DNA from 2 places in the Pseudoalteromonas sp. RWi3 genome. Region 2 is predicted to be linked to the other one. Evidence: predicted binding sites of a transcription regulator. Region 2 holds the regulator's gene; the other holds the start of a gene.

Region 1 (16,638 bases), on a different contig from region 2:
TTACGCTTATCTTCAGGGTCAGATTTGCCCGCAAGATCCGCTAAGAACTGGTCTTCAGCATCTACTTTAACAATATTAAGGCCAAACTTATTGCCAAACATGTCCATAACTTGCTGACCTTCGTTTAAACGAAGTAAACCGTTATCAACAAACACACACGTTAGGCGATCGCCTATTGCGCGGTGAATAAGCATCGCCACAACCGATGAATCAACACCGCCTGATAAGCCTAAGATAACTTCGTCATCGCCAACAGTTTCTTTGATACGCTCGATGGCGTCATCAATGATTTTTGCTGGCGTCCACAGTTTCTCACAGCCACAGATATCAATTGCAAAACGTTCTAATAAACGCTGACCTTGATGTGTGTGTGTTACTTCTGGGTGGAACTGAACGCCATAAAAACGCTTTTCTTCGTTAGACATTGCCGCATGCGGGCATGTAGATGTTTTAGCTGTAGTAGTGAACGTATCTGGAATTTCCATTACTTTATCACCGTGGCTCATCCATACGTCGAGTACGCCATTACCGCCATCAGTAATGTGATCTTCAATGGCATCAAATAATGCACAGTCACCTACTTTTTCAACTTGGGCGTAGCCAAACTCTTTTTTGTCAGAGCTGTGTACACGACCACCCAGTTGTGTTGCCATTGTTTGCATACCGTAGCAAATACCTAACACTGGCACACCAGCATTAAATACATACTCAGGAGCACGCGGGCTGTTTTCTAGGGTTGTTGACTCAGGGCCACCAGAAAGAATGATACCTTGTGGGTTGAATTCACGGATTTGCTCTTCCGTGACATCCCATGCCCACAGTTCACAGTAAACACCAATTTCTCGCACACGGCGGGCGATCAATTGCGTGTATTGCGAACCAAAGTCTAAAATAAGAATTCGTGAATCGTGAATGTCTTTGCTCATTGAGGGTCTCGTTAGTCAAGAACTGGCATTCAGGTAACCTGAATGACTATAAATAAGGGCCAGCAAATGCTGGCCCGGTAATTTCAATACGTTAGGTAGATTAACCTAAGCGGTAGTTAGGCGCTTCTTTAGTGATTTGCACATCATGAACGTGCGACTCACCCATACCCGCTGAAGTAACGCGTACAAACTGTGGTTTCGTGTTTAGCTCATTTATTGTGGCACAACCGGTTAACCCCATCGCACTGCGCAGGCCGCCCACTTGTTGGTGAATGATGGTTGCGATTGGGCCTTTATAAGCCACTCGACCTTCAATCCCTTCAGGAACTAACTTGTCAGCTTGATTAGATTTTTGGAAGTAACGATCTGATGAACCTTCTTTTTGATCCATCGCACCTAAGCTGCCCATACCACGGTATGATTTGTAGTAACGGCCTTGGTAAAGCTCAACTTCACCCGGTGCTTCCTCTGTACCCGCAAGCATAGAGCCAACCATCACACATGATGCACCAGCGACTAATGCTTTTACGATATCGCCTGAGAAACGAATACCACCATCGGCAATAACTGGAATATCGCGACCTTTAAGGCCTTCAACAGCATCAGAAATAGCCGTGATTTGTGGTACACCACAACCTGTTACGATACGTGTAGTACAGATTGAACCTGGGCCGATACCTACTTTTACTGCATCAACGCCAGCATCAGCAAGGGCAATAGCACCTTCAGCTGTTGCTACGTTACCTGCAACAATTTGTAAATCTGGGAATGTTTGGCGTGTTGCCGCCACGCGGTCGATAACACCTTGAGAGTGGCCATGTGAAGTATCTATTAGCAATACATCTACGCCGGCTTCAACTAATGCAGCAATACGCTCATCAGTCCCCGCGCCAACACCAACAGCAGCACCTACACGTAGACGGCCTTGCTCGTCTTTACATGCATCTGGCTTATCTTGTGCTTTTTGATAATCTTTTACTGTAATCATACCTTTTAGCTTAAAGGCATCATCAACAACAAGAATTTTTTCGATACGGTGTTCGTGCATTAAGCCTAAAATTTCTTCGCGTGCTGCACCTTCTTTAACGGTAACAAGCTTGTCTTTTTTAGTCATAACAGTTGAAACTGGCTGCTCAAGTTTCGTCTCGAAACGCATATCACGGCTGGTTACAATACCAACAAGGACATTATCAGCATCCGTTACCGGAAAACCTGAAAAACCTTTTTCTTCAGAAAGTGCAACTGCATCCGCAATGGTTAAATCCGCTGTAACAGTAACAGGATAAGAAACAATGCCCGCTTCGTACGTTTTAACTTTACGTACGTTTTTAGCTTGTTCTGCAATTGTCATGTTTTTGTGGATAAAACCTAAACCGCCCTCTTGCGCTAAAGCAATCGCTAAGCGAGCTTCTGTAACAGTATCCATAGATGCTGAAACTAGCGGCAAGTTAAGTTTGATACCACGCGTTAAGCGAGTTGAAATATTTGCCGTGTGTGGCAAAACAGTAGAATGACCTGGTACTAAAAGTACGTCATCAAAGGTAAGAGCTTCTTTAGCAATTCTAAGCATTTTGGCAACTTCTCACATGTGGATCTTGTATAAGGAATTGCGGCCAAATTTTATCAGCGTTATCGGCATGAGTAAATAAGATTTAGCAAATATTTATGATAAAATACCTTCATCAGCGTTTTTAAGGTTCGTTTTATGGCCATAACTTCAAAGCAGCAAACGATTTATACCGTCTCCAGGCTAAATCGAGAAATAAGAACAGTGCTCGAGCAAGGATTTGCGTCGTTAATTTTAACGGGGGAGATCTCAAATTTTATAACTCCCGCATCAGGTCATTGGTACTTCACCCTAAAAGATGACCGCGCTCAAGTAAAAGCCGCGATGTGGCGTGGTAATAATCGCGGCCAACGCTATCGCCCTGAAAATGGTGCACAAGTGACGGTACGAGCACGGGTCTCTTTGTACGAACCCCGTGGCGACTACCAATTAATCGTTGAGCATATGGAGGCCGCTGGTGAAGGCCAATTAAAGCAAGAATTTGACGAATTAAAAATGCGTCTTGCAGCGCAAGGGTTATTTAGCTCTGTACATAAAAAACCTTTACCCAATGTTGTTCATCGGGTGGGAGTGGTAACCTCGGCCACTGGAGCCGCAATTAAAGATATTTTAACGGTACTCAAGCGCCGAGCACCGCAACTTGAGGTAATTATTTACCCTGCCATGGTGCAAGGTAAAGACGCGCATTTACAGCTAATTGATAAAATAACACTTGCAAATATGCGTGATGAAGTGGATGTACTTATACTAGGGCGTGGTGGCGGCTCATTAGAAGATTTATGGTGCTTTAATCACGAGCTGCTTGCTCACGCTATTTTTGAAAGCAAACTGCCAATCATTAGTGCTGTCGGCCATGAAATCGACACCACAATTAGTGATTACGTTGCCGATATACGTGCAGCAACCCCCAGTGCGGCCGCAGAGCTTGTCAGCCCAAACAGTGCTGAATTAACAAATCAAGTTCAGCAAATGCTTAATCGCTTAGCGAATGCATTTAAACACCAAGTGGCTGATAAACGAAGGCTTGCTGTGCAGCTAGAGCATAAACTCACACTTTGCCACCCTCGCAATCAACTAACTCAGCAGGCACAACGCTTAGATGAGCTTACTCTTGCACTGCAAAATGCCATGCAGCAACACCTTTATCAGCAAGAGCGCCGTTTAGCTAACTTAAAGCCTCGTTTATTACAGCGCTCCCCCGATAGAAAACTTTCGCAAGCGGATCATCAATTGCAACAGCTACAAGCGCGTTTACAACAAGCTATGCAGCAACGCCTTGGTAGCGCAAAAAACAACCTTGCTATGCAAGCTGGTAGATTAGACTCAGTCAGCCCGCTAAATGTGCTCGCGCGCGGGTACAGCATTACTAAATCAAAACAAGGCAAAGTGATTAAGTCGGTAACACAGGTTAACTCTGGTGATATTTTAATTACAGAGCTGGCCGATGGCACCATTGAGTCTCAGGCTAACTAAAAATTACTGCTCTGTACTGAGCAACAATTTAAAATCATCGTCACTGGATGTAGAGGTACTGGTTTTAAATTGTTGCCAAAACGCTTGTTTCACTAACTTATCGTTTAATTCTCGCCATTGCCTATGATCAAACTCTTCATTGCCTTGCGGCGCCACAAGTTCAAACTTGCACACTGAGGTTTTACACTCAGCACTGACTAATTCTGGAGTAATGGTTAAGTCGGCGGTTATCAAAAAATCCTGTAAAGCAACTTCGGTGCGGTAAGCCCACTCCTCATCACGTTTTTGCTGTTCAAATTTATCAAGCAGCATTTGCTCAAAATCAGAAGGGCCTTGTAGTTTGTTTTGATAACTTTTCACTGCGGCTTTTTGTGTTGCAAGCTCACGCTTTAACTCAATAATCTGCTGCTTTAACTGCTCTGCAGAGCGTGAAGTGTCACTATTATCAATCACAGTTTGCTGTACAGGTGTTTCAGTTACAGCCAAAGCAACTGCTTGGAGCTGAGGTAGGGTGCTTGTTGATGTTTTTGAAATTGATTGAATATGCTTTTTTTCAATGCTTTGTTCAAAAGGTGCGATAAGCAAAAAATAGCCTGAGGCAATAATAACACCCGCAATAAAAGCGAGTAATAAAGACAATGGGCTATTTTTCATCATTACGCGGTAATTCCTTTACGGCACTTATAACATGGCACTGGTGTGCGATTCGTTCACTGGCTCTGCTTCTAAAAAGTTTTGATTCATGCTCTCTGCCGGACAGGGACAGTTTGGCTGACCAACTATTTTAGCAGGAACCCCTACAGCTGTAGTATGCGGCGGAACAGGGCTTAGTACAACTGAGCCGGCACCAATTCTTGCCCCCTCACCTACTTCGATATTACCGAGCACTTTTGCTCCGGCACCAATTAAAACGCCTGCGCGAATTTTAGGGTGACGATCACCTTTTTCGTTACCAGTACCACCCAGCGTTACAGATTGCAAAATTGATACGTTGTCTTCGATTACCGCAGTTTCACCTATTACTATGCCAGTTGCATGGTCAAACATAATACCATGACCGACTTTACAAGCAGGATGGATATCAACGCCAAATACTTCTGAGGTACGGCTTTGAATAAACCGCGCGAGCTCTTTGCGGTTTTGACGCCAGAGGCAATGAGCAAGTCTATGTGCTTGTATTGCATGAAAACCCTTTAAGTTTAATATTACTGTTAAGTAAGTATCGGCAGCAGGGTCTCGATCTTTAACCGCTTTTATATCATTTGCGACGTGGGTCAACATTCGGTCACAATCAACAAACGCTTGGTCAAATAATTCTCTTATAGTAAATGCTGAAACAACCGCATCAGCTAATTTATTTGCCACAATAAAGCTTAATGCCGAACCTAAACATTCGTGATTCAAAATACATGAGTAAACATGGCTTGCTAATAAAGGTTCACGCGTGACAACTTCGTTTGCTTCAGAACGAAGTTGTTGCCAAATTTCATGACGCATAGGACGGCCTTAAATAAAATATAAATCTACTATGAGTAAGTTTAACGGATTTAACGACTGATGTGTTAATACTGTTATTATTTGTTCTGGCTATTAGATATAACAAACTTAAACCCATTACTTATGAATAAACTAATCAGCCCATATGACAAACAATAAAAAACCAGTAAGCATTGTAAAAATTAAAATTCCATTTAATTCAGTCATTAACAGCACATGACAGTCTTCATGTCATATGACAATATAGCCATTGGCATATAACTGACGGCGTAAATAATAAAAATAATCGCTAAATTAGCATCATCAACTCAACAAGGATAAATGATGATGAATAACAACATACTAAATACTAAAAAACTGGGTTATAAATTTTACTTTCAAGATGGCGATGATCAAATAGCCTGTTTTGGTAGCTACTTCACAGGTAAAGAAGAAGTCTATATCAATGATGAGCTTGTTAGTGAAAAACGAAATATTAACGTAGCAAGTAAACACCAATTTGAACTGTCAGGTAATACGTTTAGTGTTAAATTTGAAATGCTGAATATCTTGACTGGAAAACTTCAGTGCTCACTATTTAAAAATAAAAAGCTGGTAAAAAGCTACGAACAATCATCACTATTTAACAATCCAAAAACGTCGCTAAAAGTTCTTGCGGGTTGCTTTTTGGGTGGACTCATTGGCGGCTACTTACTCATTACAATTTTAGAGTTTTTACTGGGGAAGTTTTAGTATGCAACTCAACCCCACAACAGTGAGAACATTAAGGCAAAAGCTAGATTGGACTCAACAACAACTCGCTGATGCCTGTGATGTGAGCTTACGAACTATTCAACGAGTTGAAAAAGAAGGCGCAGCGTCAAAAGAGACCACCATGGCCTTATGTGCAGTATTGGAAGTTCGCCAAGGTGAATTAATACGACTTGAAGAGAGTACAGCATCAACCCCTTCGACACAGACTTTTAATAAACAAAAGATAACTGTGCTGATTGCAATTTCATCTTTTGCAAGCTTTGCGCTTGGCATGATCACCGTATTTTTAATTATGAAATAAGGAGTTAAGTAATGACAAAACAAACGCGAGGACACATTACTTTAGTGCTTTTGATAAGTGCTACCATACTTTTTGGACTAGGTATAAAGGTTGGCGCAATGTTATAAAAATGCCCCAAACTTGGGGCATTTAAATTAATCGTCTTAGTTATTTAAATGTTTGTTATTCAAACACCTTATCTACAGCCAACACTTCAATGTTTTTCGCAGGAATAGATAACTTGTAATCAGCAATTACTTTATCTTCAGCAACCAGTTCTGCTGGTTTTTCTGCATTGTATACCATTGGTGATGTTTGCTCAGACGCTAAGCGTTTTTGCATATCTTTACCATCGCCCGTGATAAATACATATTGAATATCATCTGTTTGTAAGTTTTCTTTTATTACGCGATTTACATCAGCAAGGCTTAGTTCTTCAAGCTGGCTCGTCACGTATTTAACAAATGTTTCTGTGTTATAAAACTCACTATCAAGCGCGTATCCTAACTGGCGGTTTTGGCTTGCAACCATTTGTGGCACAAAGTTGATTAAGAAATTGCGCGTTGCCTCAAAATCTTTTTCAGTCATGCCATTTTTAATCAGTTTATCAAGTTCAAATAAAGCCGTACGTGTTGCAAAGTGTGCATCGTTATTTGAACGTAACGGGCGCAACCATACTTGGAATATTTGCTCTGAACGGCCAAGGTTTGCATCTGGCTTTGTTTGGAACATACCACGTGGGAAATACTCGATATACGCGTAATCACCATAATTCATACCACGCGTTTGACGAATGCGCTCATACAAGTATGAGTTAGAGCTACGGTGTTCACCAAAGTACGAGCGCACTAACCAAAGTGCAGTCCAATCTTCGCTACTGCGAATGGTATCAATTGGGAAACCAAATGACACAGCGGTTGATTGCGCTGACTTTTCAACAATAGTGGCATGATGCCCTTTAAGCTCTGGTGCATCGGGAATTGATAAACGACTCTCCTCCCCTTTCGGTAAATCGCTTAAATCAGCAAACATGGTTGTTTTAAGAGACTCAGGCACAGCACCTATTAGACCAACCGTTAGCTTAGCCTGTGTGAACTCTTTGGCGTAAAACGCTTTTACATCATCAAGTGTTAATGCTTCTAAATCTGACAAGTCACCATAGTTGTAACTTTCGTAAGGGTGACCTTGATACAGCTTATGATAAAGCACTTCTTTACCTAGCTCTTCATCGTTAGAGGCTTTAAGGCCCGATTTAATACCGTCAATAAGCTCTTTCTTTAAACGTTTAAAATCATCTTCTCTGAATCCAGGATTAAGTAATTGCTCACTTACCAATGCATACCACTGAGCTGCATTATCTTTATGGACACGTCCTTGCAATGAAATCATTTCTTTATCAATCTGATAACCAAAACTGCCTGCTAATGGATACAGTGCTGTTTTGATATCATTATAACTCTTAGATTCAGAGCCGCCTTGTGCCAGCATGGCAGCAGTCAATGCAGCCACCCCTTTTTGACCTTTAGGGTCAGCCGCAGCACCTGTGTGGAATAGCCAGTTAACGTCAATCAATGGTGAGCTATTGGTCTTATCAAGCACATTAAAGTGGCGCTCTTTCACTGTTTGCTTGCTAGCAACTAGCGTATTTAGGTCAACTTCTTTTTCAAAACCGGCTATTTTATCAAGTGCCGACATAGTTACCGTTGTGCGTCCACTATCAACAAAGTATTTGTTAGCAATATCTTGAATATCTTTAGCTGTAATACTGTCAGCGGTTGCATAAAGTTGGTTAATCACTTCAGGGTCTCTTTCAAAGTGCATATAACTTGCAAGCGTTGATGCAATTGACTGAGATGAATCGAGGCCATTAATAAAGCTGTATTTTAAGTTAGATTTCAAGTCAGCAAGCTTTTGGCTATCAACAAGCTCTGTACGCGCTTTTGCATACGTATTATTAATTGCATCACGCGCTTTAGCTAAATCTTCTTCGTTTTCTACTTTTACAAATACATGCAGTAAGCCCGGATCTTTTGTATCTGGATTATAGGTAAACATTTGGCTGGCAATTTGTTTATCAACCACTAACTCTTGATATAACTCTGAATTATTTGAAAAATAAAGCTGCGACAGCAAATCAAGGGCTGCGCGGTCTTTTACTTCTGGCTGCCAAGCTGTGCCTTTGTATGATACGAGCAGCCAGTGCCCTGGCAGACCTTCGTTTTTCTCATGGATATACTTAGCCGCTTGCTGTTTTGGCTCCGTTGGAATATCAGCAACATAATCGCCTTTTTGCCAGTTACCCCAGTGCTTTTTAACCATCGCCATGGTTTCTTTTGTATCAACATCGCCAACAATAACTAATGAAACATATTCTGGTTTGTAAAACTTCTCAAAAAACTCTTTACCGTACGCCATTTGATCTGGCATAGCTTCAATGTCTTCAAAAAAGCCCATTGTAGTGTGTTTATAGGTATGTTTTTCAAATGCTTCATTACGCACGGCTGAAAGTAACTTACGGATAGGGCTGGCATTATTTTTAAGGTATTCACCTTTCACTGTTAATGCTTCAGTACGAAACTGCTCTTCAGAATATTTTAAATTTTGGAAAATATCGGCTTCAATTTCGAGTACTTTATCAAGGTGCTGTTTCGAGAAGTTTAAGTGATAGTTAGTGTAATCATTGGTTGTATAAGCGCGGTTATCAACGCCTGAATTTTTTAAGATATCTGAATAAACATCTTGTGGAAACTTTTCAGACCCTTTAAACATCATATGTTCAAAAAAGTGCGCAAAACCCGTTTTACCGGCTTCAACTTCATTACGTGAACCAACAGATACTGGGATTTGCAATGAAACAACATCTGGATAATCGGTTTTAACAATCATTACACGTAAACCGTTATCTAACTCTTCTAGTACGTAGTCTTGCGAAAAAACACGATCGTTTGCAGTGTTTACAGAGTTTTGCTCTATTTCAACTTCTTTAACCATGGTTGTACTTTCATTGCTAGCACACCCGCTCAGTGCTAGCGTAACGGCTAAACTCGTTGCTAATAATTTAAATTTCATTGTTATCCCTTGTTAGTTGAATATTTTTTTAGTTATAAATATGTCTACATCACTTTGATTATGCAACAAAGTGAGGAAATATAAGACCCCCAGCATAACAATTTATGTAAACAGTTGTGTATAAACACCACTATTAAACGTTTCCAACTTGAATATAATTCATAGTAATTGAAAAACTTTCACTAAAAAAATCTATCTAGACGTCTAAATGGCTGCTATATTATCTGATATAGAAAGTTAATTGGCTGGAATGAGGATTATGGCTTTATCATTACAAGAGAAAATTGAAGATACCAATCAGGGCGTTTACTTAATTGGCACAACTCCACCACGCATTGGTACAGATAAAGCTCAACTTGAAACTATTGCGCAAAAGCTTTTAGGTCGTTTGCATGAAATTGAATACGATGGTGTGATTATTTATGATATTCAAGATGAAAGTAGCCGTACTGACAAGCCGCGTCCTTTTCCATTCAAACAGACTGTGGACCCGAGAGAGTACAGCCATCTATTGCGTAACTTATCCGATCAAGACGTGATCACTTATAAAAGTGTTGCACAGCGCGGTGAAGAAGAATTTAAAGCATGGTTACATGAAACCAAAACCCAGTTTGATTTAAAAAATTTAGTGCTGGTGGGTAGCCCTTCATCTGAAGGTGATATCAAGCTAAGCTTACCAAATGCCTATAAAGTGTTAGAGCAACAATCGAATGACTTCTTTTTAGGTGGCGTCACGATTGCTGAGCGCCATGCCAGTAAACGTAACGAACACGAACGCCTACTTGAAAAAACCGCACAAGGGTGCAAATTTTTCATCTCGCAAGCTGTTTACAATGCCCAAGCCACGATTGATTTAATCACCAGTTATGCACGCAGCTGTAAAGCACAAGGTATTAAGCCGCAACGAATCATTCTAACTTTCACCCCTTGTGGCAGTGAGAAAACGTTAGACTTTATGCGGTGGTTAGGGATTTCTGTACCGGAGGCCACAAAATGGCGCATGCTGGATTCTAACAATCCACTGAGTGAATCAGTGCGCATTTGCCGTGAAAACTTAGATTTAATTCTACAAAGCTGCGCTCATTTGGATGTACCATTAGGATTAAACATTGAGAGCTTAACCAACCGTAAAGAAGAAATTGACGCATCAATTAACCTTTACCGTTTGCTAAAAGCAACAATGGAATTAAACCTGGCCGAAAAGCAAATAGCTTAGGTTCTAGGTTCTAGGTTCTAGGTTCTAGGTTCTAGGTTCTAGGTTCTAGTTTCTAGTTTCTAGTTTCTAGTAATGATGATAAGCGACATAGAATAAGCCAGCTCAAGTATTTAGCTTCGTTTCCTTCTCTTTATGCAACAAACTTAGTGAATTATTCACAAAGAGGTTAAGAGACGCTGCGCTTAAGAGTAATACAGATTCTAATCCCGACTTGCCATAGCATGAGGTATCACCAGCCCCAAAGTTGCCGCTTGCAAGCAAGGGCCCTTGTAGAAGCTCAAAAACAAAAGGAATTAACATTGCGCTAGGCAATGACTATCTAGCGTCACAAGGTTTAGTGTCATTGAGAAATATTTGGATCAATATTCATTACGGGAGATGAACCGCCCATTGCACTTCCTGTTAATAAAAAGCGCATGATGGGTGGTGTGGGGGCTTGAAGTTAGAGACCTCAGGCTACCCGATTATATTTTTATTTCTTCAGCAATGACATTGTATCCACTTGAATGAATGGAAACTTTAAATACTTTCGCTTTGGGAAAATAGTTATTTGCAATTGCTTTTATTACTTTCTGCTGTCCTGAAGGCATATTTTCACCCACATAAATTGCTTCAAGGGCTTCACTAGAGTATTGATGCAAACCTTCAATCTTTGAGATAAAACGTAATTCCCCCTCGTAAGACCATTGCTCATGTTTAGTTAGAATTGGACGGCAATACTCGATACTATCTTGGTTTAAATAATCTAAGATGTTAATTTTTAGAGGCTCTGCAACGTAATCCACCGTACTCCAAACAACTTTAGGGTGCTCAACTTTAAGGGAACTATAAAACTTGTTTGCTGAAAACTGTAAACAAAAACCAGAAAACCCAAATCCATAATGAGACCACATTAACATATTGGCATAATTAGGATATGGATATTCAGGTATATCTATTGATGTTGAGAAGACGCATAAAGACTTGAAAAAAGCTTCTCGGTTCGCCTTTAACTCAACAGCTAATTCATTCATTTTGTTAATAAATAAATCACCGTCAGCTAAATACCTTTGTGTGGCAATTTCTATTGCTTTTTCAGGATTAGTAACTGTTTTCAAAGATTCAGTTGCAAACTTTATTAGTTGTGTAATTTTCTCATCTTCATCTTGAGGTTCGTTATAAATTACAAACCCTTCAAAAGGATCGTTAAGTGTTTTAAGTTTAGAAAACCATACAGAACTACTTGCTAAAGCCGAAATAGAATTCTCGTTGAACGATGAAAATTTATATATACGATCTGTGGGAAAGTCCAATTGGCCTCCAAAAAACATAACGCCCTGTTAACAGGAAAAAATTGTTGGCTAAAATTAGCGACGAAGGAGCAAAAGCCAACTGGTTTTTTGTCCTTGTTTAACAGCTTATATAGGCTTTGCTGAATCTCCAACTTCTGGTGAATCAAAAGGTACTGGATGCTTTACTGGATCTTCAATCGTTTCGCCAACTAAAGCTGCTGCAAGTCCACCCATTCCCGATTTTCTTACTATACGCCCACCAGATTGAGTTCTATTCGATTTTATCGTACACATTTTATCTTGTACATGAATCACAGAACCGGAACCTCTAACTATTTCCAAACAACCGAGACTTCCTCCTGTAACTGGGTCTATTATTTCTTCTGGTTCTACATAATAAACTAAAAAGCTATCTCCTTTAGAAACACCTTTTTCTATGCCTATATTTAACACAACAGTAAATTCATCAATAACGCGAACTACAACAATTTTGTCTTGAGTATTCATTAGTCACCACCTAGATAAAAACTTGGAACAGAAGGTTTAACAATTAGTTTTTCTAAGTCTTCTGGTTTATTTGCCTTTAAAGCATCTACTTTTTCACTAAACTCAGCATCTTTTATTAAAATAACTTGAACCATCTTGTTATTTTGAATATTTACCACCTTACCAATGCCAGATAATCGCTCTATACCGCTGTCATTATAATATACCGAAACTATAGAATCGTGAGACAGCAATTCTGTTGGATCTAAAAGTAAAAGAGCTGATGCTTCACTATAGGAGGATGGTGGATCTATGACTGTTCTTACTTTTGGTAAAGTCATTTTTGAATCAGTATGGGCATCGAATGCAGCCCGAGCAAATATACTAACTAAAGAAACCAGCAGAATAACAATAACAAGAGTCCAGTTTAAAGGAAGTGTTGTCGCCGAAGGGACTACAAAAAAACTTATTATGGAAGCAATGACACCAATTATAGTAAATAGAGCCCCCCATGATTTTAATGCAGAAGTCCATATTCTTTCTGAGAAATTCATTTATACACACTCTCCTTGATGAATGATGACCCTATAAGCCTAACGAGCCTGTAGATTAACTCGTTTTTTTGTTTATTTTTATTGATAAACAAACCATAGCTGAGTTCCTATTTTCGTTCAATCGATTACTGTACTTTTATGTAGGATATAAAAAGTGTTTGATATTGTTTTAATTGGCGTTTTGGAAGTGGTTACGAGTGGTTGAGTCGCTTTATTTTAAGTTAAAAGGGCTTCCCCTTCTTAATGCATCGTGTTTTGCAGTTTTTCTATGTTATGAACTAGGCAATATAGTTGCCATTGGGCATTCACTTTCGTTTGTCCCCGTAAGGTTAATTTATTCATGCCTTTGTTTACTGTAATATTTCCAAACACGGGCTCTATACAGCCTAATCGCTTACTGTATTGTCGTCGCCCCATTGGACTGTCTATTTTGACCTTCATTTTGTCGATGTAGCTTAGCTTTTTACATGATTCATCATTTTTAAACTGTACTTGTCGCCCTGTTTTTATCGGTGGCTTTCGCATACATTGCTGTTGCAGTGGGCATACCTTACAGTCTTTTAAATAACCACAGAATCGCGTGTATTTTTGGTTATGACTGTTTACATTAACCCCGCTTCGCCACATATTATTGCCTGCGGGGCAGCGGCAGGTTTGTGTCGCCTCATCATAATGGAAGTCGTCTGAGGTAAATAAACGAGGCTTGCCTTTACTGCGCTTTAATCGGCGTTTTTCTTGCTCTGTTTCGTAGGTTTCGCTGTCTTTAAACAGTGGGTTGCGTTTTCTAAATTGGTTATCCGCAATGTAAGTATCAAAGCCACTTTGCGCCATGTATTCAAGGTTTGCTTCGCTGTTAAACCCACTGTCTGCAGTGAACTTAATTGTGTTTTCGTCTGTAATTTTATCGGTGTTTAATTTATCAAGTTGTCGTTTTAATTGCTCAACGGCTGGCTGGAGTGTTTGTTGCTCACCCACCGACCCCCATGCTTGTGCTTGCAGGATGATTTGGTGTTTATCGTCATTTATTGCAATACCATTGTAGCCTTGAATGGTGCCTTTTGAGGTGGTCATTTTTGCGCTGTCTGGGTCGGTGATATTGCTTTTAATGGGCTTGCCTTTACTGCCTATTTTTTCTTTGTGTGTGGCGAGGAAGTCTGTAATTTTCTCTGCGCTTTTATCCAGTTTTTCTTTTTGCTTTAAGTCCTGTTCAATGAGCTCCTCGCCCAGTCCATCTTGTGATTGGTGACGCTCAATAATACGTTTGCTTGCGCGTTCTAATTTTGTTTTTTTACGCCCTAGCTCATCGAAAGTGCCGCTCCACTCTTTACTCGCATTTGACTTTAATTTACACCCATCAATGGCAAACATGTTACGGCCTATCAAACCTTCTTCATCACATATCAGAAGCACTTGCGTAAATAGTGGCTCAATCTGTTCGTGCATTTTGGCTACGAAACCTGCTATTGATGTGTAATGCGGCTGAATATCTCCTGACACACTCATAAATAAAATATTATGCTCGCAAGCCTTCGCAATCCGGCGGCTACTTATTAACCCATGCGCATAACCGAGTAAAATAATCTTTAACATCACCGTAGGCGGATACGCCGCAGCACCCGTTTTGTCGTTGTTGTACCACGCGTCAAAGCCCGATAAGTCGAGTTTATTTTCGACAATATAACAAAGGGCATATTCAAATGTTCCCGGCAAAATTTGCTCAGCGAAATTGATAGGAATGAATTTGTTTTGGCAGGATAAGTCAGGCTTGTAGTTGGCCATAACAATTTACCGTGGGTGAATAATAACCATTAGATCATAGTAACCCAGTGGTTTCAAGGTTAAAATACAATCAGATTTGTATAGTAGGATATGTTTCTAAAAAGAGTAATTCTACAGCCTCAACGCCCAATTAACAGGCAAAAAATAGTTGGTTAAAATAGCGACGCAGGAGCAAAACCAACTGTTTTTTGTCCTGTTGAATTGCTTATGAGCACATTACACCAACACTTCTCTTTTAGCGTTTGCCAGAAAAGCAAGCTTTGAATTATTACTTGCAGGCTGGAAAGTATTAGTGGCTTTAGATTGCACTTTTATTGTTGATATTATAGCACCAGCTATAGTAGCAATAGGTAATGTCATTCCTGATGAAAAAAAGTCTATCAAAGCTCCAGATGCCGCACCAACAGAAATATCTTTACCACTTAAATTAAGTTCTGCTGACAAATCAAATTTACCAGTTTTGTTAAAGCGCTCATGAGTTACAGAGTCCAAATCAGCAATTGATTTAGCTAAATCTGAAATCGCTCTTTTAGACGCTAAGTCTTGATCGGCTGAACTTAAAACTTGCTCATACAAATCATCTAGGTGTGCATGAAGGGAGTAAAGCTCATCTTTTCGTTTCTCTTTAAACTCTAAAAGTTCATAGATGTTAACATCGCCAGTTGGTACTGGTAATGAAGAGGCAAGATCCACACGAATAATATTTCTCCGTTGGTTAAAGCCAGTAGGAAATTGGCATTCACCTCCTAGCTGATGAACAACCCAATCTGTAGTTTTATCTTTCACTAATTCTTGTGCGACTAAACTTTGACAAGACAATATAGCGTTTGTAACTTGGTCGCCCTCAAATCGTCCACTGAATCCAACTTTAGGTCGCTCTAAAGCACCTGATTCAATTAACTGCTCTTCTTCGGGTAATCCAATATAAACAAGATTGTTTCCGGGGATTACAACTTTATCCCAATAAAGAATGTAATAACGTAGTTCGTCAATCGAAAGACTACGTTCCATTTGAAAGCCCTTGGGTAATCTATTTATGATCCCAGGTGAAGCTATTACACCTCTATCCATTTAGTACACTCCTTGCCTGTGCTCATAACAGCTTGTTGAACACCATTTTGGTGGTTTATAACACACCAGAACGGCGTATATTACATACCCTGATAATTTCACCAATAATTACCTTTGTAAACAAGTAATTAAAACAGCTAGGAATTAAGCGTGTTATTTTGCACCAAAACGGCGTTTAATAATGTTATCGGACAAAATTAGGCTCCTACTCATCAAAATAAGAATAAATTTAACTTTTTCGATGGCCGGTTATCGCTCTTAGCTAGCTGTCCGGTGAGGTCTTTAAGGTTTTTTGGCTAACTTAAACGCTTGTTTTACGCTATACATATCTTTATCTGCCATATCTAGTAATGCTTCGAACGACTCTTTTTCTGAAGAGCTAAAACTACGTCCTATACTCAAGGTTAAATTTGGTAGGTTTTTATCTGCAAGCTCTGCGTGGTAAGCATTTATTATTTTATCTATCACATTATTAATTAATAACCTGTCAGAAATCTGAATTACCGCAACAAACTCATCCCCTCCTAAGCGACCAATAATGTCGGCATCTCTTAAATGCGTTTTCAGTGTTTTTGCTAGGACAATTAATGCATTATCGCCAACTTCATGGCCATAGCTGTCATTTAGCTTTTTAAAGTCATTTACATCAATAAACAAACAACAGACATCAAAACCTAATCGATTTGCTAAATTGAG
Region 2 (16,638 bases):
GTGATTATTTATATCTACAAACAGTTTTTTGGCATCACTGATAAATTCATCAGGTGAATTTTTCAGTTCGTTGTAAAGGTTTATAAGGTCAGCATTGATATCATTTAGAATATAATGTTTAAAATGCGTATTTAAAAATACTGAGCCAGCGCCTACAAACGGTTCAACTAAGGTGTCAGCATGCTTACTCGCAACATCTAAACGTGCGCTGATATCTTCAACTAAGCTGTATTTTCCGCCGGCCCATTTAAGGAAAGCTCTGGTCTTTGTTTGCATTGGCTCTTTACTTCAAACTGATATGGCCGCGATTTTACACTAAACAGTGTGCTTTTACTGATCTAGTAACGCGATTTCTTGTTTTATTTTACTGATTTTTTTATAAAATGGCTGATTGTTAAGCACGGCCTTAGGTAAGGTTGGTGTTACATCTCGTGCTGCATTTAAGCTTTTGTAATTACCATAAGTAACAACCCACCATAACTTATTATTTCTGCGTGTTTGATATACCTTTGCAAAATCCCCCAACTGCTGCTCAATAACAAACTGCTCAGCGATTGCCTGCTTAGTCACTGCCAGCAATTGAATAACCACATTATTATCATTTTGCTCAGTGAACCATGCGTTATCAACAGGTAATGACTGTATTGCATCTGCTGTTGCACTCTCTGTTGTCGCCTGTAGCTTGGGTTCAACTAACTGTGTTTGTACTGTGGCCTTATCTTCGAGCACTTTAGGCTCAGTAGCAAGGCTACCAAGAATAGCGGCCACATTATTTTCATTCTCTAGCTTATTAGCTTGCTTCAATGTTGGCGGTACAGGTGGTTCATCGGTGTTTTCTTGCACTATTTGCTTCTGAGGTGGAGTCTCGATTGGCTCCATGGTAACTTTTTGCTGTTTGAAATCATCAATCGCTATGGCTGTTGGTACCTGCTCAACCGTTTCTTGTTGATATACATCTTGCCACCATTTAGTCATGTCTGATTTATATAAAAAACCTATGATAAGTAACATTATAATCAACATTAAAGTGATTAAGTGTAGTCGCCAAGATACTTTATCGGCGACTTTAATCTCAGCAGTCTGCTCTTTTGGCTGCCATGCTAATAAAAGGCTTGGATTACCATGAGACTCTTTTAAAAATGTCTGAAAAATAGGATCTTCATCTAAAGGTAAATCTTTAAAGTACCAACCCATTAATTGCTTACTTTCAGCAATCGACAATGCTTCTAGGTGGATTTCAACGGCATTCTTAAACTGTCCGACAGACTGGGATGCAATCAAAATATATAACGTGGTTGGGCTTTTTTTGGCTAATATAGCTAAGTCAGCTGCCATTTCATCAGATATATGACGGCCACCATCTAGTACCCATAAACAAGGTCCGCAGTTTTGACTTTTTGCTAACTGAAAGAAATTATCACTCAACGATAAAGTGTGATCTATTAACGGGGAACGAAAGCTTTGCTCTAATAATTCACTCATAAACTGAGCGTCAGTCATACGAGCACTGACTTGTACAAACGCTTTATTAAAGTCGCTGTATTTATCAGTAATAAATGTTTCTAATAGATAACTTTTGCCAAGCCCTGAAGGCCCCAGAAGAGTAATTAAGTTTTGCCCATACTCAAACTGCATGGCAATGCGATCAACCAAGGCCGATCGGCTTGGTAAGATTTGTGACTGCATTAGCGCCCTATTAAATCACGGACCTGTTGATCTGAGACATTATCAACGAGTGCACATTGGCCAAACTCGGTGGGCAGAATAAAACGAATAGTCCCTTTTTTATTCTTTTTATCTTTGCGCATGTGATGCAAAAAATGCTCGCTAGTCATATCAGCAGGTATTTCACTTGGTAAATTATACGCTGTAATTAAAGAGGTCACTCTTGCAACCTCTGTCGCAGTCAAATCACCACGAGTGTGCGCTAACTTAGCCGCTAATACCATGCCCGTTGCAACAGCTTCACCATGTAGCCATTTTCCATACCCCATTTGTGCTTCTATAGCATGGGCGAAGGTATGCCCTAAATTTAATAACGCGCGTAAGCCAGCTTCTTTTTCATCTTGTGCAACAATCAATGCCTTGATTTCACAGCAGCGTGAAATCACATGTTGAAGGGTTTCTTCGTCAAGAGCCTGTAGCTGAGGTATGTTATCTTCTAAAAAGCTAAATAGTTCTGTATCGTAGATAAGACCATATTTAATCACTTCTGCCATACCAGCAGCAAACTCTCGCTCAGGTAAAGTATGCAGCGACTGCGTATCAATGAATACAGCTTGAGGCTGATAAAATGCCCCAATCATATTTTTACCTAAAGGATGGTTAACGGCCGTTTTGCCACCAACTGACGAGTCAACTTGCGATAACAAAGTTGTTGGTACTTGAATAAAAGGAATCCCGCGTTGATAACAGGCAGCAACAAAGCCTGTTAGATCACCGACCACACCACCGCCAAGGGCAATTAAGCAGGTATCTCGACCACAGTTATTTTCCAGCAAAAATGCTGATATTTTTTCAAACCATTCTAATGACTTGAACTGCTCGCCGTCTGGGATGACAAAGTGAAGTGGATTTAAATCAGCTAATAACGCCATTGCATCATTTAAATACAAAGGTGCAATGGTGTCATTAGTGATGAAGATAGGGCGACAATCACCTAAGTGTTGACGTAACCTGTCTGTGTTATGAAGTGCAGATTTACCAATATATATAGGATAACTACGCTCGTCTAAATTAACAGTTAATTCAAGCATCGCCAGTATCCTTTATTATTGGTTTTTAAAAATCTAATTTCTCAATGATTTGATTAGCAACAACCTTAGCGCTTTGCTCATCAGTGCGTACAGTAAAATCAGCAACTTCTTTATATAGCGGCTCGCGTTCTTCAGCTAGACGCTCTAATACGTCACGAGGTGCTTCTTCTGTTTGCAGTAATGGGCGACGCTTGTCGCGCTGCGTACGTGCAACTTGCTTTTCGATTGGTGTCTCTAGGTACACAACGATACCACGAGCTGAAAGCTTGTTTCGAACTTCTTTGCTCATCACTGAACCACCACCGGTTGCAAGTACAATACCTTGCATTTCCGTTAGGTCGCCAATGACGCCTTCTTCACGAAGTCGAAAGCCTTCTTCACCTTCAAGATCAAACACCCATGCTATATCAGCACCAGTACGGCGTTCGATTTCTTGATCAGAATCGACAAATTCAAGATGTAATTGATCCGCAATGTGGCGACCAATTGTGCTTTTGCCAGCCCCCATAGGGCCAACTAGAAATATATTACGTTTTTCAGCCATATCTTTTAGTACAAACGAACTCTAAAATTTGAAATAAAACCCCGCCTAACGACCTGGCCCCAAAATTAAGGAGGGGATTATCTCAGTAATTGATTGGGTATTTCAAGTCAAATAGAACAAAAAGACAATTAACGAGCAATTAAAGTCAAAAATTGCTCGTTATGTTAAAGAAACTCGACTTGTTTTAGTCTATTTGAATTTTTGGGGTAACGAAAATTAACAATTCTTTCTTTTCATTAAACTCACTCGTACTTTTAAATAGCGTCCCTAAGTATGGAATATCACCAAGTAAAGGTACTTTTTTCACCGAGTTTATAATTTGCTGCTGGAATATACCACCAAGTACCACTGTTTGACCATTCTCAACCAACACTTGAGTTTGAATCTCTTGTGTATCAATTGAAACAGCTGAACCAGTTGGCGTTTGTACGGTATCACCGCGCGTATCTTGCGTAATAACTAGATCCAATATTACTTTATTGTCAGGCGTTATATGTGGCGTTACCTCAAGACTCAGTACTGCCTTCTTAAACGTAACAGTTGTTGCACCACTAGACGCCGATTCTACGTAAGGAATTTCTGTACCTTGCTCGATACGTGCTTTTTGCTGATTAGCTGTGGTAATACGTGGGCTTGCGATGATCTCACCACGGTTTTCCTCTTCTAATGCAGTCAATTCTAAATCAAGCAGTGTACCATTTGCCAACTTAGCTACATGCATACCGATACTACCAGCAGCACCAGTTATAGGTAAGTTAACGTTTAATCGATCAGAAATACTTGGAATAGTACCATTAGAAATCGTATTTGCACCTTGCAGCGTACCTGAAACACCATCAGTTCCTTGTTGGTCACTGAATCCCCAGCGTACACCCAAATCTTCTTTTACGTTATCACGCACTGTAACCATACGCGACTCTATAACGACTTGTCTAACTGGTATATCAAGTGTTTCGACCATTCGACGAACACTCTCAATACTTTTTACCGTGTCTTTGATAAGTAATGTGTTTGTACGTTGATCAACTGAAACACTGCCTCTAGGCGTAATAATACTATTGGTATCTGTTTTTAGTAAGTCAGCAAAATTTTCAGCCTTGGCATAATTCAAACGAATATACTCGCTATATAATGGCTCTAAGTCTTCAACTTGCTGCTTTGCTTTTAAATCTTTAGCTTCTCTTGCTGCCAACTCTTCTGACGGTGCAACCATTAAGATTGAGCCATCCATTCGCTTATCAAGCCCCTTAACACGCAACACAACATCAAGTGCTTGATCCCATGGCACACCATTTAGGCGTAAGGTAATATTGCCCGTCACTGAGTCACTCGTTACAAGATTAAAATCATTATAGCCTGCGATAATTTGTAACACAGCTCTAACCGAAATATCTTGGAAGTTAAGCGTCATTGGTCGGCCAAGGTACTCTTTACCGCCATCTAAAAATGAGCGCTGCGATGCATCTTTTTCAACGGTCAATGAAAATACATTCTCGATTTGCTCAAACGTATACTTAAACGCTGTATTTGGCTCGATTACAACACGGCTTTTGTTATCTTCTTTAAAAGTTTCGATTGAACTTACAACGGTGCCAAAATCAAGCACATCAAGCTCATAAAGCAACTCATCTAAAATATCTGTATGATGAAATTCAGCAATGATCTTACCGCCACTCTCATGCACATCAACTGCAGCCTGCGTATCTTGTAAAAAAACTAATACGCGCGCTTCACCTTTTTCACCTCGTCGAAAGTCTAGTGATTGAATAGTGTTAATATAATTACTTACACTCTGCGCTGAGCCACTTTCATCTTCACTGCTCACACTTTTAAGCATGTTATCTGATACATGCAAAGACACGAGATTATTCTTAACTTTCGTTTGGTAAATTTTCAAGCTATCCATATGCACAGTAACAGTTAGCGTGCCGTCTTTAGCTTGGCTTGAAACCTTTTCAATACCCGCTTGGTTAATGACCACTTCTTCTAGCTCTTTTTCTACACTAGTGTCAGTAAATCGCATTTCTATGCGCGCAGGACTGTTAAAAACTTGAATATTGGGTTGTTGTGTTATTTCCTCATCAAATACTAGTTGTAACTCCGTTTCTCCTTCGAGCAGCGGGTTATAACGAATATCATAAAGCAATGGTTCTGCAAAAGCAGAGTGTGTGACTAGCAGTGTAACAGCGACAAGCAACGCTTGATGAACCCTATTACGCCAAGATACTCCCTTACGCATTTTAATTTTACCTTTATTATTTTTAACTTGCGTCATCAGTCGTCGCCTCTAACATTTCAAGCTTGGTTAGGCGCTCTTTCCAACAACCAGATCCATCGGGTATTAACTCTAACAATTCAATATAATCGTTTTGAACATCTTTTACTTCACCATGATATAAGCCTAGATGATAGCCAACTGTGACACGGTGTAAAGTCTCGTCCGCAGCTTTAATGAGCGCCCACATGTCACCTTGAGAACCTAAAGTCCCTTTCATCGCTAGATTATCAAGCGGGTATTTCTCTAGAGGTTCACGTGCCCTGTCAGGATCAGGGTGAAGACAATTTTTAATTTGCACTAAATTATTTTCAATAATTTCAGGCTGCGGTGCAACAAACGGACTACGTAATTGACCAGCATTGTACTCAAAGTGCTCAAATTGTGTTAATTGCGGTATTTCTTCAACTTTTGGTGTTGTGCTAGCTTTTACCTGATCGATGAATTCTTGCTGCTCTGCAGTATCATCGTTGCACCCAGTTAAGGCAACCGTAAATAGTAGAGTTAGGGCTATTTTTTTCATTTTTTAGCCCCTTTCTTAGTATCACCTTCATATCTGTATGTCTTTGCAACCACACTAAATGTTAGTTTGCCTGCATTGGTACTTGTTATCGAAAAATCATGCAAACTCACAATTCGCGGCAACTGAGCCACCTTTCCTACAAAATCTCCAAACTCGTGATAACTGCCCACTACTTCGATCTTTATCGGTAACTCAGTATAAAATTCTTTTTCAATCTCTGGCAGCCAACCAATTTTTAAAAATGTTAAGCCACTCGTGGTTCCCACATACGTTAAATCGTCTAATAAGCCTGGTGTTTCATTAGAAGTTGGTAAGCGACGTAAAAGTTGAGAGAACTTATCTTCCATATCAGTCATTTGGTTGCGATAGATATCTAGGTTACTGGCTATCGCATATTTAGTACGATATGTATTACGTAATTCAACCTCTTTTGCGACTGCATTGTGATAGCTATCAATTTCAGCTGAAACTAAAAGGCTGTAGCTAAAAAACAATACGAGTGCCGCAACAAACGCACCACATATAACCTTAACAGCAACAGGCCAATCACCTATATTCTCAAGTTCTATCTCGTTCCAATCGATCTCTGTTAACGCTTTAATATCTAGGTTCATTATTTGTTTTCGCCTATTTTATCAAAGGGTTTAACATAGAACTCCATGTTAAAGTCGCTAAGTAAACGTGATGAACTTTCTCCTGCGACAATACCTTGCATGCTTGGTTTTTCTAATAAATATGAGTTTTGAACTTGTCTAAGCATACTCGATAATCGGTTATTTGACTCACTTCGCCCAATAACTTGAATCGCACTACCGCGGCGTTCTAACTTCGTTAAATAAACACCACCGGGCACAATTTTAGCAACTTCGTCCATTATCTGCGTGCCTAAGTTACGGCTACTTTGTAAGTCTTCAATAAGCCTCATGCGCTGTTGTAAGCTTTCTTTTTTTCTATCAAGCTCACGTATTTCTCGAATTTTCATATCCAGTTGGGCAATTTCAGCGTTTAAAAAATTATTTTTTATATTCTGACCGTCACGTAAACCGCCATAATAAGCGCTTAGCATGTACATGCTCAAAAAACTAACTAGCACCACTAAAAATAAAATAGTCGCAAACTTATTTTGTGATTGTTTACGTTGTTGTTCACGCCATGGCAGGAGATTTATATGTGGCATGATGAAAAGCTCCTTAATGCCAATCCGGTTGCGATCGCAAATTGAGTACGATGACGCTGCATCACATTTCGATCAACCCTTGGTGAAACATCCATATTTTCAAATGGCTGAGCAACTATAGTATGAATACCAAGCTCTTCAACTAGCAGTCTGTCTAAACCATCAATCATTGCCGTCCCGCCAGTAAGTACTATATAGTCGATGTGCTCTTTACCGCTTGTGGTTAAAAACATTTGTACCGCACGACGAACCTGCTGTAATAAAGACGTTTGGAAAGGCGCTAATACTTCAAAAGTATAATTGGGCGGTAAATCCCCTGTTGTTTTGCCAATCTCAGCTTCATCAAAGCCTTTATTATAGTATGACACAATGCTATTGGTGTATTGATCACCACCGAACACTTGGTCTCGGGTGTAAATGGTTTCCCCCCCAAGGACAACACTAACCAGCATGAGCACTGCACCAATATCTATCATGGCAACACATTTATTAAAGGCATCACTAGGAAGTTGTTGATAATACACATCCATAGCTCGGCTAAGGGCATAGCTTTCTACATCAACCACTTTAGCTGTTAAGCCCGCGCTTTCTAACGCCCCAACTCGAGCTTCAACGCTTTCAGTTCGCGCTGCTGAAAGCAGTACATTCATTTTTGTCGGATCAGCTTCATTCGTACCTAGCTTTTCAAAGTCTAGACTTACTTCATCAAGTGGGTAAGGAATTAGGCTATCGGCTTCAATTTCTATTTGTGACTCAAGCTCTGCATCTGAAAGCGTCACATCCATAAATATCACTTTAGTTATTACTGTTTGGCCAGAGACAGCAACCGCAGCAGATTTTGCTGATTTAGGTAATTTACGTTTCAATTTAGTGATAATATTGCCAATAGCTTCAATGTCTTGAATATTTCGCTCTGACATTGTCCCTTTAGGCATAGGCTCAATTGCTAAGGCCTCAAGGCGATAGCCAGTTTCCGTTTCATTCAGTAACACAGCTTTAATAGCATGCGAACCGATATCTATCCCTATCATCATCGATGATGATTTATTGAGTAATTGGCTTAACATGTGAGCAACTTGGCCTTTGTTTTAAGAATAAACAAGTTATAATTTTTATATGAAAAAATATTATTCATTTTTTAATCAATATATACTATCAGCCTACGATTCTAATTGGGAGTCCATTTAGGGAAAATATAAGTGATTTTATTCAAGCGAACTTTACAATTTATTATCATTTGCATCTTTTTGGGGCTAATTACTTTAGTAAGCCTTTATTACTATGTTAAATCTGATATCCCTAGCGTGCAAGTTTTAAAAGACGTGCAGTTACAAACTCCTATGCAGGTCTTTTCCCGCGACGGATTACTTATCAATCAATTTGGCGAAAAGCGCCGTATACCAGCAAGTATTGATGAAATTCCTCAGCCGCTTATAGATGCTCTTTTAGCGACTGAAGATTCCCGATTCTATGAGCATATAGGTATAGACCCTATTGGTATTGTTCGCTCTGCAATTGTTTTAATTTCTACTGGAGAAAAGAAACAAGGTGCAAGCACCATTACCATGCAGTTAGCGAGAAACTTTTTTTTAACGCGGGAAAAAGCGTATATTCGTAAAGTAAAAGAGATCTTTATTGCGTTGCACATTGAAAACTTACTCACTAAAGATGAAATTCTCGCGCTTTATTTAAATAAAATTGAACTGGGTAATCGCGCTTTTGGCATAGGTGCAGCCGCACAAGTTTATTATGGTAAACCGCTTAACGAATTAAACTTAGCCCAAATGGCAATGATTGCAGGTTTGCCTAAAGCCCCTTCTGCATTAAACCCTATTCGCAACCCTGAGCGTGCTAAAGCGCGTCGAAATGTTGTATTAGGCCGTATGCTTGATGAAGGCTTTATCACGCAAGAAACATTTAACGAAACAACTAGCCAACCAATTACTGCACGCTTTCATGGTGCTGAAATAGATTTATACGCCCCTTACATTTCTGAGATGGTACGTGCAGAAATGGTGGCTCGTTATGGCTACGAACGTGCTTACAATACCGGCTTTAGAGTATTTACCAGTGTAGAGTCTGACGTACAGGCCGCGGCACAAAAAGCGCTTGTTGATAACTTACATGCGTACGACATGCGTCACGGATATCGCGGTGCTGACATGCAGCTTTGGGACAATGAAACTCAATCCCCTCTAAGTCGTAATGAGATCCTTAAAAAATTAAAGCCACTCAATGAGATAGGGCCTCTGCTAGCTGCTGCCGTATTGGCAGTCAATGAGAAAACCGCAGAGGTATTACTCAAAAATGGCGAGCATGCCACACTTACATGGGATAATTTAAAGTGGGCACGTAAATTTATAACTCGTTATCGTCAAAGTTATGCACCTAAAACCGCTTCAGATATCTTAACTCCTGGCGATCAAATTTGGTTACGTAAAAACGATGATGCCAGCTATATTCTAAGTCAACTTCCTGAAGCTGCCAGTGCGCTTGTATCTCTTGACCCTAATGACGGTCGTATTAAAGCGATTGTAGGTGGTTATAGTTTTGAGCAAAGCCAGTATAACCGAGCAGTGCAAGCTAAGCGCCAAGTTGGTTCAAATATTAAGCCATTTATCTATTCTGCGGCTTTGGAAAATGGCTATACATTAGCCTCGATCCTCAATGATGCGCCAATCAACCAATGGGACAAAAGCTTAGGGGTAGCTTGGCGACCTAAAAATAGCCCCGCAGTTTATAATGGCCCTATTCGTATACGCCGCGCTCTTGCACAATCAAAGAACGTTATTTCTGTTCGTTTATTGCGTGGAGTAGGACTGCATCGCACGGCTGATCACCTACTGAAATTTGGCTTCCAAGATGATGATATCAATCGTAGTGAATCACTCGCCTTAGGAAGTGCAGCAATCACGCCGCTTGAATTAGCACGAGGGATGAGTACATTTGCCAACGGCGGCCACCTAGTCACACCGTATTTTATCAATGAGATTCAAGATTCAGCCGGTAACGTACTTTTCAAAGCGCAACCACAACTTGCATGTGATCCGATTGATTTGCCTAATCAGACAGATTCGTTAGCACTCAATAGTATGGTTGATGAAACATCATCAGATGTAAATACTGCAACCCCATGTGCTCCTCGTATCATTTCAAAGCAAAACGCATTCTTAATTTCAGACGCAATGCACAGCGCAATTTGGGGCGGTGGAAGCTGGACACATAAAACGGGGTGGAGTGGCACTGGTTGGCGGGCACAAGCTCTAAAGCGTCGTGATTTATCAGGAAAAACGGGAACCACTAACAACTCTGTTGATACTTGGTTTAGCGGTTTTAATAGTAATGTAATGACCACTGTGTGGGTCGGTTTTGATAACCCTGGCAATCCATTAGGTCGCTCTACGTACAATAGTAACCTCGATAAATCGCAGATTTCGGGGGCTGAGTCAGGTGCTAAAACAGCTCAACCGGCTTGGGTAGACTTTATGCGTGTAGCACTTAAAGACCAACCCGAAGCGCCAATTGAACCGCCCGAAGGACTGGTCTCGATTCGAATAGATTTAGCAACGGGCTTACTTAGCCAAAAAAATGATTACACTAGTCGCTTTGAGTATTTCGAAAAAGGCTCTGCACCAACAAAGTATGTTATGCAGCACGTTGAAGATGTATTTGAGGAAGATACTAAAACAGAAGAAGAGCTATTTTAAGCCGAGATATAAAATCTCTGGTTCAAAAAACGCGATATAAAATCGCTGCTACGTAAAAAAGCGCCATAATTGGCGCTTTTTTATTGCATATTTTTTATTTTAAATTCTGTATTAACCAATATAAATCAGAATGCACGCCTGCTGCGGTGACTTCTTTACCTGCACCAGGACCTTGTATTACCAACGCATTATCACTGTACCACTGGCTGTTTATGACAAAGATATTATCACCCGGTGTTAAATTAGCTAACGCATCACCTTGAGTGGCATATGCCAGTCCAACTTGCGCTGTGACTTTATTATCAGCAAGTGACAAAGCGCCCGTATAGCGCAGCACTTTACCCTGCTCACTCGCCTGCGTGGCTTTATCAGCAATAAAGCTGTCTAGCTGTTGTTTGTTATCTAAAAACGACTGCCAATCACCTTGCGCTAATTGCTCAGGCATCAGAGCTGTTAAGTCAATATCATCTAACTCTAACGTTAAACCTAACTCACGCGCTAGAATAAGCAACTTACGCTGCATATCACGGCCAGATAAGTCTTCACGCGGATCAGGCTCTGTAAAACCCATTTGTTGCGCCTGCAATACTAAATCTGAAAACGGCACGCTGCCATCATAGCTACTGCATAGCCACGATAGCGTACCAGAGAACACCCCTTCAATGCGCGTAATTTTGTCGCCGCTATTTTGTAAATCTGCTAAAGCAAAGTTAACCGGTAAACCTGCGCCAACAGAGGTGTTATAGCGCCATAATAAATTACGTTCAGCTAGATTTTGGCGCAATGCTTGATACCAATCATTATCAGCTGTGCCTGCGTATTTATTAGCACTGATCAAATTACAGTCTAAATTAACAAAATCAGGATAAAGTAAACTAAATGATTCACTGGCAGTAATATCAATCACCACTTTGTGTTCGTAATCAAGTTCACTTATATGCGTTAATAAATCAGCTTGCTGATAATCAGCAGCTTCGTTATCCCATTGTGTTTGCCATTGCTCTAAGCTAATGCCACTTGGGCTAAATAGCATTTGTTGAGAACGTAATAAACCCACCAACTTCACGCTAAAATGCTGCTCTAATCGATTTAGCTGTTGTGATAGCTGCTCGATAAACACTTCGCCAACATTCCCTAAGCCAGCAATTATCACTGCAAGCTCTTGGCCTTTATTGATTAACTTATCGTGTAATAACGTTAATACGTCACTATCAATTGCCTGATCGGTTAATAGCAAAGCATAATCAGTATCTTGGTGACTAAAGCGTGGCGCTAGACTTTGCTCACTAAGCAAGGTGGAAGCCTGTAAAGATAAATGAGCTATATCGTTACTTGGCGCAACAATAGCGCAACCATGTAAGTTTGACTCAATAATATTAGCACGCCCTTGTAATTGGCTTACAACTTGGTGCGTCGCATCACCTGGCACTAATAAATAAGTATCGCCCTGCTTAACAAAGTGATGCAGGCTGTGTTGAATCAACTGACTCAGTTGCCCAACTTCACCGGCATTGAGCTGGTCAACTCGCAGTAAATCAATATTCTCTAGCGTGGTAATAAAGCGCTTAGCTTTACTGTAACCTTCTTTCACTATTTCTGTGGCGCTGGCTTCAGTATCAAAACTACTGCGTACAACCAGCTTTATATCTGTATTTTTTAACGGTGATAATGTTTTGGCATGTAAAACTGGGTTGCCTAGGCGTGCTAATAAATTTGCTTGACCACGACACACTTTTGAATATTTAAGCGCTTTATTTACCTTACGGGGGTCTGTGCTAAATACGCCTTGGGTATCGGTCCAAATAGACACTTGCTGCGCATGGCAATAACTGCCTAATAGTGTAGCACTGTAATCACTGCCATTACGCCCTAGAGTAATGGTTTCACCTTGGCAGTCACTGGCAATAAAACCTGTAACCACATTAATATGCTGCTTGGTTATTAAATCGATACAGGCTTGTTGATTCTTTTGATGCAGTAACTGCCCATCGTTTAAGGTAAAGAGTTGACGCGCATCAATATCTTTTGCAGCTAAGCCTAATTGCTGTAAGTAACTTGCAAGTAATCTCGCAGACCATACTTCACCATGAGCAAGCAATGCTGATTCAGCCAAGGACTGCTGCTTTGCTTGTTCAGCCAATATTGCCAACTCTTGCTGTAATAAGCTAAGAGCCTGCTGTTTTACTTGCGCAGTTAGTAGCTGCTCAATCAAGGTTCGCTGGTGATTATCTAACAATAATAAAATATCGCTAACAGCTTGTAGATCGCCCTGCTGGTAACTTTGCCACAACTTAACCAAAGTATTCGTTGTTTTGCCTGCAGCAGAAACAACAACGCAATCACCCACTTCGCTATTAGCTAAAATTATATTTGCGACTGCTTGATAACGCTCTGGCGAACTTAAGCTCGAACCACCAAATTTATGTACTATATTAACCATTATTCTTACCACAATGCCGTATGTGCAGGCGTTAGTTTAAATGAGCTTGATTGTTCATCTTGCTGAACTGATTGTCCTACTTTTTGAGTCGCTGTGTTCACATTGCCCTGACCCGGCTTTACTTTATTAAATACGCGCTCTAGATCAGCAACTAAATCTTTAACATCTTCAATACCGACTGAAATACGAATTAGTGTATCGCCGACACCCGCCTCTAAACGTGCTGTAGCATCCATACCTGCATGAGTCATGGTAGCAGGGTGGCAAATTAAACTTTCAACGCCACCTAACGACTCCGCTAAGCTAAATTCTTCTAGGCTTGTTAAAAAGGCTGCGGCGTCATTTAAATCGCCTTTAATATCAAAACTTACCATGCCACCAAAACCGCGTTGTTGCTGTTTTGCTAATTCGTGTTGCGGGTGCGATTCAAGGCCAGGATAATAAACTTGGCTTACATAAGGTGAATCTTCTAAATACTGCGCTATAACAAATGCATTTTCTTGATGCTGACGCAAACGTACATTTAACGTACGCAAGCCTCGCAACGTTAAGTAACTATCAAACGGCGCGCCGGTAATACCAATATTATTAGCCCACCATGCCAGTTCATCGCCTAGCTCTTGATTAGCTGCAATTACAGCACCGCCCACAACATCTGAGTGACCATTGATATATTTAGTGGTCGAATGCACAACAATATCTACACCAAATTCAATCGGATTTTGTAAAGCCGGCGATAAAAAGGTGTTATCAGCGCCAACAAGCGCACCGCACTGTTTAGCAATCGCAGTAATCGCTTTAATATCCGTTAGCCGTAAAATTGGATTACTCGGTGTTTCAATCCAAATTAATTTAGGTTTAATTTCAAGGATCTTCTGGTGGTTCTCAGCTTTGGTTAAATCTAACACCACCAATTTTAATAAACCACGCTTCTCAAGCGAAGTAAATAAACGGTAGCTGCCGCCATAACAGTCATGAGGAATGACTAAAGTATCATCACTATTAAGTAACTGAGTCGCTAAATGCACTGCCGACATACCTGTGGCTGTAATAATCCCCTTAGCGCCACCTTCAAGCTCAGCCAGAGTTTCCGCTAAAATATCACGGTTTGGGTTGCCGCTGCGGCCATAATCGTATTGACGTTTTGTATCAAAATCAGCAAATGAATAGGTCGTTGATAGATGTAGAGGAGGCACAACTGCACCATGATGTTTATCAGCGTCGATGCCTTTTCGTACCGCGATAGTTGCTTTGTTTTTTTGACTCATAACGTCACCTACAATTAAATGGATGTTTAGACGTCTAAAAGGTTAGATGATCAACTCACATAAGTCAAAGAATTTATGGTACAGACCTTACATTTATAGAAGTAAAGAAACTTAGCGAGCTAGATGGCTAAATAACAAGTGTTTGACTATCTTTTTTAAAACGATAGAATTTCCCGCATCTTTGCAAAGCAACTCGGCGATGCAAACAATTAATAACCTGAGGCAACGATACTTCTTATGGCTAAATGGAATGGTGAATATATTCACCCATATGCAGAACACGGTAAAAAATCAGAACAAGTGAAAAAGATCACCGTATCTATTCCACTCAACGTGCTTAAAGTTTTAACGGATGAGCGCACGCGTCGTCAAATTAATAATTTAAGACACGCAACCAACAGTGAATTGCTTTGTGAAGCATTTTTACATGCGTTTACTGGCCAGCCGTTACCTAATGACGACGACTTACGTAAAGACAATCCAGAGAAAGTACCTGAAGAAGTGAAGAAAATCATGCTTGAGATGGGGCTTGAAGTACCTATTCTTAACGAAGATTAAGCTACATTCCTGCCTTCAGGAATTGGATACAAAAAAACCTCAGTAGCGTAAGTTACTGAGGTTTTTTATTGTCAGATCGTTTCAACCTAAGCCATATAGTTTTCAGGCATATCGATTTGCGCAACACCTGAATCAATCGCCGCTTGCGCTACTGCTTTAGCAATACGCGGTAATAAACGCGGATCCATTGGTTTTGGAATAATATACTCAGGGCCAAATTCTAATTTATCAACACCTGCAGCAGTTAGTACTTCAGCAGGAACAGGCTCTTTTGCAATACTGCGAATAGCATCTACCGCTGCAATTTTCATTTCATCATTGATTTGGCTTGCACGAACATCAAGCGCACCGCGGAAAATAAATGGGAAACATAAAACATTATTAACTTGGTTCGGGTAATCAGAACGACCTGTCGCCATAATAAGATCGCTACGAGCACCGTGAGCTAGTGCCGGATTAATTTCAGGATCTGGGTTAGAGCAAGCAAAAATCACTGGCTTATCAGCCATTAGCTTTAAATCTTCAGGCGCTAATAAGTTTGGCCCTGACACACCTACAAATACATCAGCATCAGCAATAACGTCTTGTAAAGTACGCTTATCAGTGTTGTTCGCGAACAATTGTTTATATTCATTAAGATCATCACGACGCGTGTGAATTACGCCTTTACGGTCAAGCATATAAATGTGCTCACGAAGCGCGCCACATTTAATTAATAGCTCCATACATGCTACTGCAGCTGCGCCTGCGCCTAAACAAACAATGATCGCATCTTCAATGTTTTTTCCTTGAACTTCTAAAGCATTGATCATACCTGCGGCCGTAACAATCGCAGTACCGTGCTGGTCGTCATGAAATACTGGGATGCTACAGCGCTCAATCAGTGCTTTTTCAATCTCAAAACACTCAGGTGCTTTAATATCTTCAAGATTAATGCCACCAAACGTATCAGCAATATTAGCCACGGTATTAATAAAATCTTCAGTCGTGCGATGCTTTACTTCAATATCAATTGAATCCAAGCCAGCAAAGCGTTTAAATAACAACGCTTTTCCTTCCATAACCGGTTTTGAAGCCAAAGGGCCTAAATTGCCTAGGCCTAATATTGCTGTGCCATTTGTGATAACAGCAACCATGTTGCCTTTACCTGTATACTTATAAGCATTAGCGGGATCCGCTGCAATTTCACGAACAGGTTCAGCAACACCAGGGCTGTATGCTAAAGCGAGATCTTTAGCGGTTTCAGCTGGCTTAGTAAGTTCAATGCTGATTTTTCCTGGAACGGGGTGGGCATGGTAATGTAGTGCTTGTTCACGAAAGTCTGACATAACGCGATTTTATCCTGCAAGTAAGTTAAATTAAGTGTGAGAGAGCAGTTCTATATCTTTAA

The links. The regulator MetJ, encoded in region 2, represses methionine synthesis genes. The targets are predictions, from matches to a motif close to TAGACGTCTAGACGTCTA.
Region 1: the regulator MetJ is predicted to act here: its motif matches at 9,763-9,780, upstream of ACFI4Z_RS06680 (methylenetetrahydrofolate reductase).

What each region holds. Positions count from the first base shown of each region.
Region 1 is NZ_JBHNYL010000003.1:188,558-205,195, reverse strand. It holds gene guaA (glutamine-hydrolyzing GMP synthase) at 1-926, opposite strand, end outside; gene guaB (IMP dehydrogenase) at 1,027-2,496, opposite strand; gene xseA (exodeoxyribonuclease VII large subunit) at 2,632-3,966, shown strand; gene ACFI4Z_RS06705 (hypothetical protein) at 3,970-4,623, opposite strand; gene cysE (serine O-acetyltransferase) at 4,648-5,463, opposite strand; gene ACFI4Z_RS06695 (hypothetical protein) at 5,791-6,195, shown strand; gene ACFI4Z_RS06690 (helix-turn-helix domain-containing protein) at 6,197-6,517, shown strand; gene ACFI4Z_RS06685 (M16 family metallopeptidase) at 6,680-9,565, opposite strand; gene ACFI4Z_RS06680 (methylenetetrahydrofolate reductase) at 9,825-10,781, shown strand; gene ACFI4Z_RS06675 (DUF2971 domain-containing protein) at 11,246-12,073, opposite strand; gene ACFI4Z_RS06670 (hypothetical protein) at 12,179-12,559, opposite strand; gene ACFI4Z_RS06665 (hypothetical protein) at 12,559-13,092, opposite strand; gene ACFI4Z_RS06660 (transposase) at 13,333-14,871, opposite strand; gene ACFI4Z_RS06655 (DUF6236 family protein) at 15,088-15,882, opposite strand; gene ACFI4Z_RS06650 (sensor domain-containing diguanylate cyclase) at 16,225-16,638, opposite strand, start outside.
Region 2 is NZ_JBHNYL010000011.1:91,000-107,637, forward strand. It holds gene ACFI4Z_RS14200 (Dam family site-specific DNA-(adenine-N6)-methyltransferase) at 1-276, opposite strand, end outside; gene ACFI4Z_RS14205 (AAA family ATPase) at 331-1,686, opposite strand; gene aroB (3-dehydroquinate synthase) at 1,686-2,756, opposite strand; gene aroK (shikimate kinase AroK) at 2,782-3,300, opposite strand; gene ACFI4Z_RS14220 (type IV pilus secretin PilQ) at 3,485-5,575, opposite strand; gene ACFI4Z_RS14225 (pilus assembly protein PilP) at 5,562-6,098, opposite strand; gene ACFI4Z_RS14230 (type IV pilus inner membrane component PilO) at 6,095-6,712, opposite strand; gene ACFI4Z_RS14235 (PilN domain-containing protein) at 6,712-7,275, opposite strand; gene ACFI4Z_RS14240 (pilus assembly protein PilM) at 7,263-8,342, opposite strand; gene ACFI4Z_RS14245 (penicillin-binding protein 1A) at 8,475-10,982, shown strand; gene metL (bifunctional aspartate kinase/homoserine dehydrogenase II) at 11,077-13,422, opposite strand; gene metB (cystathionine gamma-synthase) at 13,428-14,690, opposite strand; gene metJ (met regulon transcriptional regulator MetJ) at 14,928-15,248, shown strand; gene ACFI4Z_RS14265 (malic enzyme-like NAD(P)-binding protein) at 15,335-16,576, opposite strand.